DNA from 3 places in the Pseudorhodoplanes sp. genome. Region 2 is predicted to be linked to each of the others. Evidence: predicted binding sites of a transcription regulator. Region 2 holds the regulator's gene; each other region holds the start of a gene.

Region 1 (5,492 bases), on a different contig from region 2:
GGTCGATGCGGACGACTTGGAATCGCTGCCCTTGCCGGCGGGTTTGCCCTCGCCGCCCTTGTCGCCACCGCCCTTGCCGACGCTGCGTTTCAGCGCGTCCATCAGGTTGATGACGTTGGAGACCGGCTGCGCTTCCTCGATCTCGCGCGGCGGACGCTTCTCTTCCTTGGCCTTGATCAGCTCGCGCAACGCGGCCGTATAGGTGTCCTTGAATTTCTCCGGCTGGAAGTCGCCTGCCTTTTTCTGGATCAGCTCTTCGGCCAGCGACACCAGATCGGCATCGACCTTTTTCGACGGCAATTCGTCGAATACGTCGGCTTTCTTGATCTCGTCGGCATAGCGCAGCGTCTCCATCAGAAGACCCTTGCCGTAGGGCTTGATCGCCACGATCGATCCCTGGCCGCGCACCACCAGCTGTCCGAGCCCGATCTTCTTCGTCTTCTTCAAGGCGTCGCGCAAAACGATATAGGCCTCGGCCGCGTCTTCATCCTCGTCCGACGGCACGATGTAGAATGGCCGGTCGAAATACACTTCGTCGATCGCATCCTCGTCCACGAATTGCGACAGGTCGATCGACTTCTTGGCCTCGAGCTTGACGTCGTTGATTTCCTCGTCGGTCAGGAGAACGTATTTGTTCTTCTCGACCTCGTAGCCCTTCACGATCTCCGACGCTTCCACCGGACCGACGCCCGGCACCACCTTCTCATAGCGGATGCGCTTGCCGGTCGGCTCGTGGATCTGGTTGAACGAAATCCGGCTGGTGGACTTTGTGGCCGGCAGGACTTCAACCGGGATCGAGACCAGTGCCAGCCTGATCCGGCCCGACCAATACGCACGCGTCGGCATGGAAAACCCCTCTCGCGGGACTGCAGCGGCATTCAAGGTCATAAAACGACCGCCGCCAAGTCCGGTTCCCTGCCCTTATGCACCGTAAGGGTTGCGAAATCGCGTATGCGCAGCTCCTTATTTGCGTACCTATACTGTGAATAGAATACGATTGTTGCAGGCGGGTGACAGCGCGCGCGGCGAACGGCGGATATAGTCCCCGGGACGATTCCAGAAAGCCTGGGGAGGCTCTCATGCGTGCCTTGAAAATTGGATACACGATCGCTGCAACGGTCCTGATGACCGCGGCCGCTCACGCTGCTGACATCGCGCGCCCGGTCTACAAGGCCGCGCCGGTCGTCGCGCCGATGTACAACTGGTCCGGTTTCTATGTCGGCGGCCATGCCGGCTGGGCTTGGGCCGATTCCACGGTCGATGGCACCACAGGAACCTTCGACAATGGCGGGCCGCAGAGCCAGAAGCTGAAGCCGGACGACTGGATGTGGGGCGGCCAGATTGGCTACAACTGGCAAGCCGGCAACTGGGTCGTCGGCATTGAAGCAGACCTTGGGGAACTCAATCCCAGCGCCAATGTGACGTTCTTCGGCCCCGGCAGCGCCGGAAACGACGACATCTTCTCCGTCAGCTATGGCCGTTACTACACCGTGACCGGCCGCCTTGGCTGGGCAATGGACCGCGCCCTCTGGTACGTCAAGGGCGGTTATGTGAATGCGAAGATCTCGCAGCTAGCCGGTGACACCGACGGCGGCGCCATTGATCCGACCGATTTCGTGTCGGTGTCGAAGAACCGCGGCGGCTGGACGCTTGGCGGCGGTCTCGAATACGGACTGACACCGAACTGGTCGGTCAAGGTCGAGTATCTCTACATGGACTTCAGCAACGTCTCGATCGCCAATCTTGATCCTGGCAGCGAGACTTATACCTTCAGCGACAGCGTGCAGACTGTGAAGGTTGGCGTGAACTATCGGTTCGACTGGGGCAAGGCTCCGGTGATGGCGAAATACTGAGCCATCCGCGCTCGGATCTCTCAAAGGGCCGGCCTCGCGCCGGCCCTTTTGCTTTGGATGGGCCCGTAGCCGCGCAGCTTCCGGCGCGGCCCGTGAGTTCCGGCCGGTGTCTGTTGACAGATAACGCCCATGCGGCCGCCGGGGGTGGAAAACCGCAGGTGTTCTCACTACGTTCGCCTGACCATCCGCCTGCGTCGAAACGCGTGCCGGACGTCCGCCGTAACTTTGCAGAGCCCCGGTACCCCGGCATGAACGACCTGTTCGACAAGAGCGCCAAATCGTCCCGTCGCGCCGATAGCCGCGTGATCTCCATTCGCGGCGCCCGCGAGCACAATCTCAAGAACGTGGACGTCGACCTGCCGCGCGATTCGCTGGTGGTGTTCACCGGCCTGTCCGGGTCGGGCAAATCCTCGCTCGCCTTCGACACCATCTATGCCGAGGGCCAACGCCGCTACGTCGAGAGCCTGTCGGCCTATGCCCGGCAATTCCTCGAGATGATGCAGAAGCCGGATGTCGACCAGATCGACGGCCTGTCGCCGGCCATCTCCATCGAGCAGAAGACCACCTCGAAGAACCCGCGCTCGACCGTCGGCACCGTCACCGAGATCTACGATTACATGCGGCTGCTGTGGGCGCGGGTCGGCATCCCCTACTCGCCCGCGACCGGCCTGCCGATCGAGAGCCAGACCGTGTCGCAGATGGTCGACCGGGTGCTGGCGTTGCCCGAGGGCACCCGCCTCTACATCCTGGCGCCGGTCGTGCGCGACCGGAAAGGCGAATACAAGAAGGAGGTTGCCGACTGGATGAAGCGCGGCTTTCAGCGGCTGAAGATCGACGGGCAATATTACGAGATCGCCAACGCGCCGGTGCTGGACAAGAAGTTCAAGCACAATATCGACGTGGTGGTGGACCGCATTGTGGTCCGTGCCGACATCAAGCAGCGGCTGGCGGAAAGTTTCGAGACCGCGCTGGCGCTGGCCGAAGGCATGGCGGTGGCGGAATTCGCCGATGGCGGCGTCGCAGCCGAAGGCAAGCGCCTCAAGGGCAGCCATGCCGAAGAGCGCATGCTGTTCTCCGAGAAATTCGCCTGCCCGGTCTCCGGCTTCACCATTGCCGAGATCGAGCCGCGCCTATTCTCGTTCAACAATCCGTTCGGCGCCTGCCCGAAATGCGGCGGCCTCGGCGTCGAGCAGCATATCGACGCCGAACTGGTCATCACCGACAAGGACATGACGCTGCGCAAGGGCGCGATCGCGCCATGGGCGAAATCGTCATCGCCCTATTACGTGCAGACGCTGGAAGCGCTGGCCAAGCATTACAAATTCACCCTCGACACCAAGTGGAAGGCGCTGCCGAAAAAGACCCAGGACGCGATCCTGTATGGCTCCGGCGACGACGACATCAAGTTCACCTATGACGACGGGCTGCGCTCCTACACCACCAAGAAGCCGTTCGAAGGCGTGGTCACCAATCTGGAGCGCCGCTTCCGCGAGACAGAAAGCGAATGGGCGCGCGAGGAACTGGGCAAGTATTTTACCGACGTGCCGTGCGACGCCTGCAATGGCTATCGCCTGAAGCCGGAAGCGATGTGCGTGAAGATCGGCGGCCTGCATATCGGCCAGGTCTCCGAGATGAGCATCCGCAAGGCCGCGCAATGGTTCGAGGGCATCCCGTCGCAGCTCAACAAGCAGCAGAACGAGATCGCGGTCCGCATCCTGAAGGAGATCCGCGACCGCCTGCGCTTCCTCGTGGACGTCGGCCTCGAATATCTCACCCTCGCCCGCGCCTCCGGCACGCTGTCGGGCGGCGAGAGCCAGCGCATCCGCCTCGCCTCGCAGATCGGATCAGGCCTGACCGGTGTGCTCTACGTGCTGGACGAGCCCTCCATCGGCCTGCACCAGCGCGACAATGCGCGGCTTCTTGAAACGCTGAAGCGGCTGCGCGACCTCGGCAACACCGTGATCGTGGTCGAGCATGACGAGGACGCGATCCGGCTCGCCGATTACGTGCTCGATATCGGCCCCGGCGCCGGCGTGCATGGCGGGCGCATCGTGGCGCAGGGCACGCCCGACGAGGTGATGCACGACAAGCATTCGCTCACCGGCAAATATCTCACCGGCGAATACGGCATTCCGGTTCCCGAGCGCCGCGCGCCGTCGAAGCATCGCGCCATCAAGGTGGTCAACGCGCGCGGCAACAATCTGAAGAACGTCACCGCCGAAATCCCGCTGGGTCTGTTCACCGCGGTCACCGGCGTCTCCGGCGGCGGCAAGTCGACCTTCCTCGTCGACACGCTGTACAAGTCGATCGCCCGCAAGCTGAACGGCGCCTCCGACGCCCCCGCCCCGCATGACCGCATCGAGGGGCTGGAGCATATCGACAAGATCATCGACATCGACCAGTCGCCGATCGGCCGCACCCCGCGCTCCAATCCCGCGACCTATACCGGCGCCTTCACCCCGATCCGCGAATGGTTCGCCGGCCTGCCGGAGTCGAAGGCGCGCGGCTACGAGCCCGGCCGCTTCTCCTTCAACGTCAAGGGCGGCCGCTGCGAGGCCTGCCAGGGCGACGGCGTCATCAAGATCGAGATGCACTTCCTGCCCGACGTGTATGTCACCTGCGAGACCTGCAAGGGCAAACGTTACAATCGCGAGACCCTCGACGTCACCTTCAAGAACAAGTCGATCGCCGACATTCTCGACATGACGGTCGACGAGGGCGCGGACTTCTTCAAGGCGGTGCCGAAGATCCGCGATATCCTGACCACGCTGCAGCGCGTGGGGCTGGGCTACATCCATATCGGCCAGCAGGCCACCACGCTGTCGGGGGGCGAGGCGCAGCGCATCAAGCTCGCCAAGGAATTGTCGAAGCGCGCCACTGGCCGCACGCTCTACATCTTGGATGAACCCACCACCGGGCTGCATTTCCACGATGTCGCCAAGCTGCTCGACGTGCTGCACGAGCTGGTCGAGACCGGCAATTCGGTGGTGGTGATCGAGCACAATCTCGAGGTGATCAAGACCGCCGACTGGATCATCGATCTCGGCCCCGAAGGCGGCGACGGCGGCGGCGAGATCGTGGCGGCCGGCACGCCGGAAGACGTGGTCAAGGAGAAGCGCAGCTACACCGGGCAATATCTCAAGCCGGTGCTGGCCAAGGGCGGCCCGAAGCGGCGGAAGGTGGAAGCGGCGGAGTGAGTTGACGGAAGCCCGGCCACAACGCATGATTGCATTGGTGGTGGGGGATAATGAAATGGACGCCAGCTCTGTTGATAGTTTTGCCAATACTGCAAAGTCACTGTCAGGCAGCCCACTTGGAATTATAGCGCTCTTTATTGTTCTGCTTTACGCTTTCGCATCGCTTGTTACCGCTTTCAGTGGCTCATTTGCGACCAATGAAAGAACGCCGCTGATATACTTTATGGTGGTGTTTCCTTTTGTCGTGCTCGGAGTATTTGCTTGGCTCGTAAGCCAACATCCAACAAAGCTTTACGCGCCGAGAGATTTCCAGAATGAAGACAACTACGTCAGAACGATCGCTTTGCTGGCTGCAGCACAAGCAAAGTCTTCGACATCCGATGGTCTGCCGAGTCCAATTGACGTCAGTGCGATTATAGCAACCGTTGAGAAAACCTCGCGC
Region 2 (5,492 bases):
AATGGATCGAGCCGCTCGCGTTGGTGCTGAAAAATCTCGGCTCGGAAGCGGTCTGGGTGGTGCATGGCTCGGATGGGCTCGACGAGATCACGACCTCCGGGCCGACTGCGGTCGCCGCGCTCGAGAATGGCAACATCCGCACTTTCGAGATTTCGCCGGCCGATATCGGTATCGCACCGGTCAAGCCGGAAGCTTTGCGCGGCGCCGACGCCTACCACAATGCAGCAGCGCTCAAGGATGTGCTGGAGGACAAGCCCGGCGCCTATCGCGATGTCGCGATCATGAACGCTGCCGCCACGCTGGTGGTTGCAGGCGCGGCGAAAGACCTGAAAGACGGCGCCGAACTGGCGCGCAAGGCGTTGTCCAGCGGCGGCGCGCGGACGCGTCTCGAGCGGCTGATCGACGTGTCCAACGCATGAGAGTTCAATGGCCGACATCCTGAAGACGATCGAGGCCTACAAGCGCGAGGAGATCGCGGCCGCGAAGCGTGAGACGAGTCTCGCCACGCTTGAGGCTGAAGCGCGGACCGGGTCCGCGCCGCGCGGCTTTGCCGCCGCTATCGAGCGCAAGCTCGCCGGCGGGCAATACGCGCTGATCGCCGAGGTCAAGAAGGCCAGTCCGTCAAAAGGGCTGATCCGCGCGGATTTCGATCCGGTGGCGATTGCGAAGGCTTACGAACAGGGCGGTGCCGCCTGCCTGTCGGTGCTGACCGATGCGCCGTCATTTCAGGGCAAGCCCGAATTCCTGACGCAGGCGCGGGCCGCGACCTCCCTGCCCGCGCTCCGGAAGGATTTCATGTTCGATCCCTATCAGGTGGCGCAGGCGCGCGCCTGGGGTGGCGATTGCATCCTGATTATCATGGCCGCAATCGATGACGCCGCCGCGCATGAACTCGAAGCCGCGGCGATCTCCTACGACATGGACGTACTGATCGAAATCCACGATGAGGCCGAACTCGACCGCGCGCTCAAGCTCAAGTCGCGGCTGTTCGGCATCAACAACCGCAATCTGCGGACATTCGAGACATCACTCGATGTCAGTATGGCGCTTGCGCCGAAGGTCCCGCGCGACCGGCTGATCGTCGGCGAGAGCGGCATCTTCACGCCGGCCGATCTCGCCCTATTGTCGACGGTCGGTATCTCCACATTCCTGATCGGTGAGAGCCTGATGCGCGCGAACGATGTGGCCGAGGCAACGCGTTCGCTGCTTGCTCGGCCCCAGCCCCGCGCGGCGGCGGGCTAAGCCATGTCCGACAAGGTGCTCACCCATCTCGGGCCATCCGGCGAAGCGCATATGGTCGACGTCTCCGACAAGGCGGCGACCGAGCGTGTCGCCGTCGCGGAAGGCCGCGTGGTGATGAGCAAGGCCACGCTCGACCTCGTGATGTCGGGCAATGCCAAGAAGGGCGACGTGCTCGGCACCGCGCGCATCGCCGGCATCATGGCCGCCAAGCGCACGCACGAACTGATCCCGCTCTGCCATCCACTCGCACTGTCGCAGGTGAGCGTCGACCTCACGCCCGACCCAGCGCTGCCCGGCATTGCCGTGCGCGCCAGCGTGAAGGTGACCGGACCGACCGGCGTGGAAATGGAAGCGCTAACCGCGGTGTCGGTCGCGTGCCTGACCATCTACGACATGGTCAAGGCCGCCGAGCGCGGCATGCGCATCGAAGGCGTGCATCTGGTGGAAAAGACCGGCGGCAAATCCGGTCCCTACCGGGCGACGTGAATATGGCGCTCCTGCCCGTTGCCGACGCCTTGCAGCGCGTGCTGGCGCAAGCGAGTGCGCTGCCGAGCGAACGCGTGCCGATCACCGAAGCGCATGGCCGCGTCCTCGCTGACGATGTCCGCTCACTCAGGACCCAGCCGCCGGTCGATGTGTCGGCGATGGATGGCTATGCGGTCCGTTCCGAGGACATCACCAGCGCGCCGACCGATCTGAAAGTCATCGGCGAGGTCGCGGCCGGACGGCCGTTCACTGGCGAGGTGAGACCGGGACAGGCGGCGCGGATTTTCACCGGCGGCGAGTTGCCCGCCGGCGCCGACACCATCGTGGTGCAGGAAGACACCCGCCGCGACGGCGACAACGTCATCGTCACCGAGGTGCCGCGGAAGGGCCGCCATATCCGCGCCGCCGGACTGGATTTCAAGCAGGGGGAGACCTTGCTCACGCGCGGCCGCGTCCTGAGCGGCCGCGATCTCGGGCTTGCGGCGGCGATGAACCACCCGATCCTACCGGTTCACCGCAAGCCGCGCGTCGCCTTGCTCGCCACCGGTGACGAGCTGGTGCTACCCGGACGCCAACCCGGCCCGGGTCAGATCGTCTATTCGAACGGCTATTCGGTTGCCGCGCTGGCCCGCCAGGAAGGCGCCGATGTCAGCGACCTCGGCATCGCCCGCGACACCGTGGCCGATACCGTTGCAGCGATCCAAGATGCGCGGATGCGGCGGGCCGACGTGCTCGTCACCATGGGGGGCGCTTCGGTCGGCGACTATGACCTGGTGCAGCAGGCCCTGAAGCAGGAAGGCATGGACCTGTCGTTCTGGAAGATTGCGATGCGGCCGGGGCGTCCGCTGATGCATGGCCGGCTCGGCCCGATTCATGTGCTGGGCCTGCCGGGCAATCCGGTCTCGGCCTTCGTCTGCGCGGTGCTGTTTCTGGTGCCGCTGCTGCGCACCCTGACCGGCCGAACCGACGTCTCGATCCCCCTCGACCATGGCCTGCTCGGCTGCGACCTGCCCGAGAACGACGAGCGTGCCGATTACCTGCGAGCCCGCCTGTCGCGGTCGTCGCGCGGCGCGCTGGTGGCCACTCCGTTCCCGACCCAGGATTCGTCGATGACCCGCATTCTGGCCGATGCCGATTGCCTCGTGATCCGCGAACCGCATGCATCGCCCGCGCCCGCCGGTTCACCCTGTGTTATCCTGAAGCTTCCCCTTTAGGCATCTCCCGCTTTCTTCACGTCAAATTAAGGGGTTGCGGAACACATATCGAACATATAGTGTTCGTTCATGATTTGTTTCGTATCTCTTGGGATTGTTCCACGATCCTGACGCTGTCCGGGAGACACCTGAATGCTGACCCGCAAGCAGTTCGAGCTTCTGCGATTCATAAACGAGCGTCTGAAGGAAGCCGGCGTTCCGCCGTCCTTCGACGAGATGAAGGACGCCCTCGACCTGCGGTCCAAATCCGGCATCCACCGGCTGATCACGGCGCTGGAGGAGCGCGGTTTCATCCGGCGCCTGCCGAACCGCGCGCGCGCGATCGAGGTGATCAAGCTGCCGGATTCGGTCAACCAGGGCAGCACGCCCCGCCGTGGTTTCACCCCGAGCGTGATCGAGGGCAATCTCGGCCGGGTGCGAACCGCGTCGGAAGACGATGGCGGCCGCCCCGTCGCGGTGCCGATGATGGGCCGAATCGCGGCGGGCACGCCGATCGAGGCGATCCAGACCAAAAGCCACACCATCAATGTGCCGCCGGACCTGCTCACCTCGGGCGATCACTTCGCGCTCGAAGTGCGCGGCGATTCGATGGTCGATGCCGGCATTCTCGACGGCGATACGGTGCTGATCCGCAAGTCCGAGGCCGCCGATACCGGCGACATCGTCGTGGCCCTGATCGACGATGAGGAAGCGACCCTCAAACGGTTTCGCAGGCGCGGCGCTTCCATCGCACTTGAACCGGCTAACACGTCGTATGAAGTCCGTATCCTGCCGCCGACCCGCGTCCGGATTCAGGGCAAACTGGTGGGACTATTCCGGCGTTACTGACGGACCGTCGTCGGCTTCCAGATCGGCCGGCCGCGGTGTCGCGTCGCGCGGCGGGGCCGGGCGTGCGGGGATCGTAGCCACTGCCGCAGGAGCGCGGGCCCAAGGCCGGTCGTAGGTTGGCGGCCGCGTGCTCTCCTGCACGAACATGCCGCCATCCCAGCGGGCCGCGGCCGCACCATGAGCGCGCGCGCGAGTGCGGTCGATCAGCAACGCGGCGCAAACCGGCGGAGCGTTGCGCGCGGTCACGACAAAAACCGCCGAAGTGCAATCCTCCATCAGCGCCTCCGCGCTGAGCGACAGCGCGACGGCGCGGCCGTCGGCCAGCCGTGCAACGCATCCCGCCAGGTCGCAGCGAATGCCCTCCGCCAGCGACTCGTCCTTGTCGGTTCTGGCATCGCCATCGGCGGCAAGCCACTCACGCAGGACGAATCCGTCGCGGCGGCTGGCCATGACCCGCAAGACTCCGCCGGCATCGCGGACCGCCACCATGCTTGCGTCGGCCGACACAAGGATGTCCGGTCGCGGTGCCCTCCAGGCAAACACGATACAAAGCGCGACCATCGCCGCGCCGGTCCACCGCAGCGGCGATCGCAACAGGCACATCACCACCAGCCCGGCAGCGCCGATCAGCAGGGTGCCAACGCCGAAAGCCGGGATCCGTCCGACGGCGCCGGGCAGACTGGCAACCCAGGTTGCGACAACGATCATCCACTCGATGCCCTCGCCCATCAGCCACCAGAATGGCCGGTCGAAGCCGAACGGCAGTGCGATCAGGCCGAGAATGCCAGCCGGCATCACCCAGATCGACACCGCCGGCATCGCGAAGAGATTTGCCAGCACGCCATAAGGCGCCAGTCTGTGAAAGTGATAGGCGGCGAACAGTGTCGTCGCAGACCCCGCGACAAGCGACGCAATGACGAGCGCCGCGATCTCCCGTCCGCCCCATAACGCCATCCGGGCCGCAAAGGGCGTGCCCGGCTCGGCCGACATGATTGGCAGTCCGCGCTCGTACACCGCGATCAGCGCGAGCGTGGCCGCAAACGACATCTGGAAACTCGGATGGACAATTGCCTCCGGCGAGATCGCGAGCAGCACCAAGGCGGCGACGCAGATCGTACGAAGCGTCAGGGCCGGCCGGTCGAAGATCACGCCGATCAACACGATTGCCGTCATGATGAAGGCGCGCTGGGTCGCGACTTCGGCACCGGACAGCAGCAGATAGAATGCCGCCATGCACAGAGCCGCCAGCGCCGCCCATTTCTTGATTGGGTAACGGCTGGCAATCGAAGGGAAGAACGCGAGGCCGGCGCGGAACGTGAAGAAGGCGATGCCGGCAACCACGGCCATGTGATAGCCGGAGATCGACAGCACATGCGCGAGGCTCGAGACGTACATGGCCTCGTTGACCGACGACGATATCGCATCGCGTTTTCCGGTGATCAGCGCCGAGGCGATCGCGCCGTTGTCGCCCGGAATGACCGCGCGGATGCGCGCGTCGATCGCATCCCTAAGCGACCCGATGGCAGCGGCATAGCGCAGCCGCATTCCGGGCGGTTCGGGCGGCGTCACCTGTTTGATCGCGCCGAGCACGAAACCCGTCGCGCCGAGCCGCTGGAAATAGTAATCGCGCGCGAAGTCGTAGCCGCCCGGCCGCAGCGGCGAGAGCGGAGGATTGAGTCTTGCGCGCAATTCGACGAAGGAGGCCACCGGCGGCGCCATGCC
Region 3 (5,492 bases), on a different contig from region 2:
TATGACGCAGACGAGGCATTGATCATCGCAGAAGCGGAACAGGCGTGATCGGCTGATGTTTAACATTCGTTCTCTCGATTCCCCGTCAGCATGACGCCTTCCCAGAAGCCTGCCTCCGACGCAACACCCGGGCTCATCGCCGAATGGCCTCTGCCGTCCGCGGCGACGCTGGGCTCTTCCATGCGGCTGAAGGGGATCGAGCAGCAGCTTCGACGTCGCCTTCCTTGGACATCGAGGACGTGCGTCGCCGCTACGAGCGGCCGCATCGTCCTACGCATGGATAACGCCGAGGAGGACGCGTTCAACGCCGCCTCGAAGATCATCTCCAACGCGCTGGACGGGATCGAAGCTTTGCCGATCATCCCGCGCGAAGTGGAGGACATCCTTTCGATGTCCGCGCGGGAGCGCCACAAGTGGCTTGATGACGGGCGCCTGAAAAGCGCCGGAACGCGCACCGTGAAACTGCGTGGTCGCGCTAAGGCCGTGACGTTCCATGTGTTCGACCCGCGTTACATCGAGGACGTCCTCAACCAAGACCTTCCGATCGTCTGGCGCGAGGACGATGCGCGCAAGGCGGCCGAGAACCGACGACGCGCCGCTGGCAAGGCTGCACTTGCGCGTGCGGCGAAAAGTCGGGGCATGGCGAGCGGTATCAGCACTACCAGCGGCGACATTACGCGAACTCCGTTGGAAGGCTGGGACGCCTTCGACGCTGATGGCCTGCTGCGTTGACGGCGTCCATCAGCGCGCGAGGGTCAAACGCGGATAGCGGCTCGGCACGCGCTTTGACGGCAAGTCCATGAATGCACCGAGCATCACCGACAGGGAGACACACAGATTGGCCGATAGGATCTACCCGACGACGCCCGACGGCCGTTACTTTATGGTCGCGGGCAGATTGTGGAGAGCGACGAACCCTGCGATCGCCGAGGCGAAGCGGCAGCAGTTGGTCAGCCAGCTGATGGATGCCCGGCGGGCCGTCAGATACGCCAAGGCGGGTCAAGGCGACTTGAAGCTGGCAAGGGCCGAGGTCGATGCCGCTAAAATTGCGCTCGGAGAGCGCGGGCCGGTATGGTGGGACGACGGGGCGCCAGACCTCAATCGGAAATTGGCCAATAATACGCCATATGCGCAGTGGGCGCTGGAAGCGGGGTGAATTCCCACTCGCTGTCGGGACGTGCTCCCTTCGAGCGACCGGGAACAAGGCCTGTTCTCGCGTCCACCCGGATGGAGTCGCCTCCACAAAACCAGCCGCGTCGGCGTCGCAGCGCTCTCGCGCGAGCCGAGCAACCTGGCGCGCGGTATAGAGTATCCGGCGCCGCCCTCGCTCTAGATTAATGCTGTCGCCTCTTGGTCGAGATGCTGATTGAATGCATGGCGTCGGGCGAGCCAGGAGCTTCTCATGTGCAACCTCTATAGCCTGACCAAGGGCCAGGCCGCCATCGTCGCGCTCGCCCGGGCCATGCGCGACACGACCGGAAATCTGCCGCCACTGCCCGGCATCTTTCCGGATTACCCAGCGCCGATCGTCCGGAATGCTCTCGATGGCACGCGAGAACTCGCCATGGTGCGATGGGGCATGCCGTCGTCGAAGAAGGCGATCTTCGAGTTGGCGAAGAAGCGGGCCGGCAAGCTGGAGGCCAAGGGGAAGGCCGTCGACTTCGACGAGCTCTTGCGGATTGAGCCCGATGGCGGAACCACCAACGTTCGCAAGACCACTTCGTCGCACTGGAAGCCCTGGCTTGGTCCGGCGAACCGTTGCGTGGTCCCACTCACCAGCTTCAGCGAGTTCCACCATGGGTCGAAGCTCGATGTCTGGTTCGCCCTCGCGGAGGACCGCCCGCTCGCGTTCTTCGCCGGAATCTGGACTGCGGGATGGACCGGGGTTCGCAAGATCAAGAACGGCGTGGAGACGACGGACCTGTTCGCCTTTCTCACGACAGACCCGAATGCCGAAGTCGGCGCCGTTCATCCCAAGGCGATGCCGGTCATCCTGACCGAGCCCTGGGAAATCGAGATGTGGATGACGGCGTCATGGGACCAGGCCAAGGCGCTGCAGCGGCCGTTGCCGGATGGCGCGCTGACGACGGTTCAGCGGGGCGGCAAAAAGGATGACCTTGCTCCGTTGTCGTAGCGCTCTTCTGCGAACCTGACGGTGGCGGGAAGATGGAATTAGGTGAGTTCGCCAGCTCCGAGGAACGCCTCGACGGCGGCGGCCGATAGATCGCCGATGGATCTCGATCGATCCGACATCAACCGCACGACGATCCCGCCAAGGCGCGCCTTCGCCGCGTCCTTATCCGTAACGGCGTCCGTGCGCTCGAGGCCCAACGCGTTCGACGCTCGGGCAAGTATCGCTTCGGCAATGAGAAGCTCCTGTGAATTCAGAACGCCGGGAAAGCGGAACGAGGGGGTGGGCATGCGCATGATCTCGACGAGGGTGAGCCGACAACGCCGCTGATTGGTGGAGGTTCACTGAACGCTCTTCGCTCAGCGGTCGCGTGGCGTGTTGCATTTGCGTGTCTTGACTCGCACGCCGTTAGAAAGAACAAAAAGCGAACATAATTCAGGAGCGAGATCAAGTGGCTTGCGAGCCCGTCATGGCGCGCCTTCGGGAGCAAATCGACCGGATCCAGGGTGGGCCATCCCGCCAGCGGCAGGTACTGAGCTTCGGTCTTCGCGCACTCGACGAGCGGCTGCCGGCAAAGGGGTTGGAGCTCGGCGCGCTGCATGAAGTCGCCGGGGGTGGCAACGGCGCCACCGACGGGGCGGCGGCCGCGCTTTTCGTCGCCGGCATAGCGGCACGGACGACGGGCAAAGTCCTCTGGTGCCTCACACGCACCGACCTGTTCGCCCCGGCGATCGCGCAGGTCGGCCTTGCCGCAGATCGCGTGATTTACGTCGAAGCCGGCGACGACAAAGCGGTTCTAGCCTGCGCCGAGGAGGGCCTGCGTCATGGTGGGCTGGGTGCCGTCGTTGGCGAAATCGGGCGGTTGTCGATCACGGCCTCGCGGCGACTTCAACTCGCAGCCGAGGGCTCAGGAACGATCGCGCTGGCTATCCGCCGATGGCGGCGACAGGCGGACGCGGTCGATTTCGGACAACCGACAGCCGCGGTGACGCGGTGGCGGGTTTCCACTCTGCCGTCCGCTCCACTTCCGGTGCCCGGCGTAGGGCGACCGCGATGGCTGATCGAACTTATCCGTTGCCGCGCCGGCGAAAGCGCCGATTTCGAACTGGAGGCCTGCGATGGCACGGGTCGTCTCGCTCTACCTCCCGACCTGGCCAACCGACCGGTGGAAAAGGAGATCTGGCGCCGCTTCGCCTCAGCTTGAGGGTGGGCTGGCTCTTGCTGCCCATGACGGACGCCGACGCGTCGTCGTCGCTGCCGATAGCGTGGCTCGGCAGGCCGGCGTGCGCATCGGCATGCCCGCGACCAGGGCGCAGGTCCTGGTGCCCGGGCTGACGCTTGAAGACGCCGACCTCGCGGGCGATCTGAAATCGCTCGACGCGCTGGCGGGCTGGATGCTGCGTTATTCCCCCATCGTCGCGGCGGACCCGCCAGATGGCGTCGTTCTGGACACCACCGGCGCCGACCACCTTCGCGGCGGCGAGGAGGCCATGTTGGAGGGCCTGATCGTGAGGTTGGCGGCGTCGGGCTTCGATGCTCGTGCTGCCGTCGCCGACACTTGGGGCATCGCCCATGGGTTGGCGCGGTACGGAGCGGCCTCCCTCGTCATCGTAGATCACGGCGTCCATGAGGATGCGATCGGGCGGTTGCCGATTGCAGCATTGCGTTTGGCGCCAGACATCGTCGCGGGTCTGCGGGCGTTAGGCTTCAGCACAACCGCCGATCTTCTCGCCCAACCGCGCGCGCCGTTGATATTGCGCTTTGGTCCCGAACTGAACCGTAGGCTCGACCAGGCTCTGGGAATGGTGCGTGAGCCTATCGAGCCGATCCGGCCGCCCGACATCATCGAGGTCCGGCGCGCCTTCGCTGAGCCGATCGGGGCGGCAGAAACGATCGCTCGATATATCGGTAAGCTCGTGGGCGACCTCTGCCAGCGGCTCGAGGCCAGAGGCCTAGGCGTCAGGCATCTCGACCTGATCTGCGAGCGCGTCGATAGCCGCACCGAAGCGGTTCGAGTGATGACCGCCGCGCCGGTTCGCCACATCCGGCGGCTGACGCGCCTGCTCACTGAAAAGATCGAGACGATCGACCCTGGGTTCGGGATCGAGATCATGTCACTTGCGGCGACGCTGGCCGAGCCCCTAGCCAACACACAGCACGTTGCCTCGCTGGTTGAGGCCGCGATACCGGACGTTTCCGGCCTGATCGATACGCTCGCCAACCGGGTCGGGGAGCGCCGGCTCTATCGTATCGCCGCCATTGCCAGCGATGTCCCGGAACGGTCCGTCCGCAAGGTACTGCCGATGGCGACCGCGACCGGCGAGAACTGGAACGGCGAGTGGCCTCGACCCTCGCGGCTTCTGGCACCGGCAGAGCCGATCGAGACGGTCGCGCTGCTGCCCGACCATCCGCCGGTGACGTTCATCTGGCGCGGCGTCCGTCGCCGCGTCAAGCGTGCAGATGGGCCCGAGCGAATCTTCGGCGAGTGGTGGCGCCGCGATGCCGAGCTCTCGGCCGTGCGCGACTACTTCCGCGTCGAGGACGAGGCCGGCGAGCGCTACTGGATCTATCGTGCCGGCGACGGCGAGAACCCGGGCACCGGGTCGCACCGGTGGTTCATCCATGGGATCTTCGGATGACCGCGCTCACCCGATACGCCGAGCTGCAGGTCACCTCGCATTTCAGTTTCCTGCGCGGAGCGTCCTCGGCCGATGAGCTCTTCGCCACAGCCGCAGTGCTTGGTATCAAGGCGCTGGCCGTGGTCGATCGCAACAGTCTGGCGGGCATCGTCCGGGCGCATGAGGCGGCCAAGTCGACCGGCGTACGGCTCATCGTCGGTTGTCGCCTAGACCTCTTTGAGGGGATGTCGGTCCTGGTTTACCCGACGGATCGAGCCGCATACTCCCGGCTCTGCCGTCTTTTGACCCATGGCAAAAAGCGCGGCGGCAAGGCGCGCTGCGTGCTTGAGTGGGCCGACCTTGTCGCCTATGGCGAAGGCCTGATCGTGGTTCTGGTCCCCGATCAGGCCGACCAAATCTGCGGCGTCCGTCTTCGCAGGCTTCGCGACGCCTTCGGCGATCGCGCCTTCTTGGCGTTGACGCTGCAGCGTAGGCCCAACGACCAACTGCGCCTGCATGATCTGTCGAACCTCGCAACTCGCATGGGGGTCCCGACGGTGGTGACCAACGACGTCCTTTTCCACGAGCCGGGCCGCCGCATGCTGCAGGACGTCGTCACCTGCATTCGCCACAACGTCACCATCGACGAACTTGGACAGCGGCGCGAGCGGCACGCCGACCGCTACCTCAAGCCGCCCGAGGAGATGCAGCGCCTTTTCCAACGCTACCCGGAGGCTCTATCG

The links. The regulator LexA, encoded in region 2, represses DNA repair genes until DNA is damaged. The targets are predictions, from matches to a motif close to TGTTCNNNNTGTGTTCNG.
Region 1: uvrA (excinuclease ABC subunit UvrA) is a predicted target of LexA. The motif match lies at 2,013-2,030, and genes of this name have one in related genera.
Region 3: AC5I5I_RS24135 (ImuA family protein) is a predicted target of LexA. The motif match lies at 2,545-2,562, and genes of this name have one in related genera.

Annotation. Positions count from the first base shown of each region.
Region 1 is NZ_JCABZI010000019.1:91,364-96,855, forward strand. It holds gene ku (non-homologous end joining protein Ku) at 1-846, opposite strand, end outside; gene AC5I5I_RS23255 (outer membrane protein) at 1,080-1,853, shown strand; gene uvrA (excinuclease ABC subunit UvrA) at 2,102-5,050, shown strand; gene AC5I5I_RS23265 (response regulator) at 5,076-5,492, shown strand, end outside.
Region 2 is NZ_JCABZI010000004.1:36,958-42,449, reverse strand. It holds gene trpD (anthranilate phosphoribosyltransferase) at 1-419, shown strand, start outside; gene trpC (indole-3-glycerol phosphate synthase TrpC) at 427-1,242, shown strand; gene moaC (cyclic pyranopterin monophosphate synthase MoaC) at 1,246-1,728, shown strand; gene AC5I5I_RS06815 (molybdopterin molybdotransferase MoeA) at 1,731-2,942, shown strand; gene lexA (transcriptional repressor LexA) at 3,075-3,770, shown strand; gene AC5I5I_RS06805 (ComEC/Rec2 family competence protein) at 3,753-5,492, opposite strand, start outside.
Region 3 is NZ_JCABZI010000020.1:18,037-23,528, reverse strand. It holds gene AC5I5I_RS24160 (DNA polymerase III subunit epsilon) at 1-5, shown strand, start outside; gene AC5I5I_RS24155 (hypothetical protein) at 91-732, shown strand; gene AC5I5I_RS24150 (hypothetical protein) at 800-1,156, shown strand; gene AC5I5I_RS24145 (SOS response-associated peptidase) at 1,403-2,134, shown strand; gene AC5I5I_RS24140 (hypothetical protein) at 2,173-2,427, opposite strand; gene AC5I5I_RS24135 (ImuA family protein) at 2,601-3,335, shown strand; gene AC5I5I_RS24130 (DUF6504 family protein) at 3,250-4,770, shown strand; gene AC5I5I_RS24125 (error-prone DNA polymerase) at 4,767-5,492, shown strand, end outside.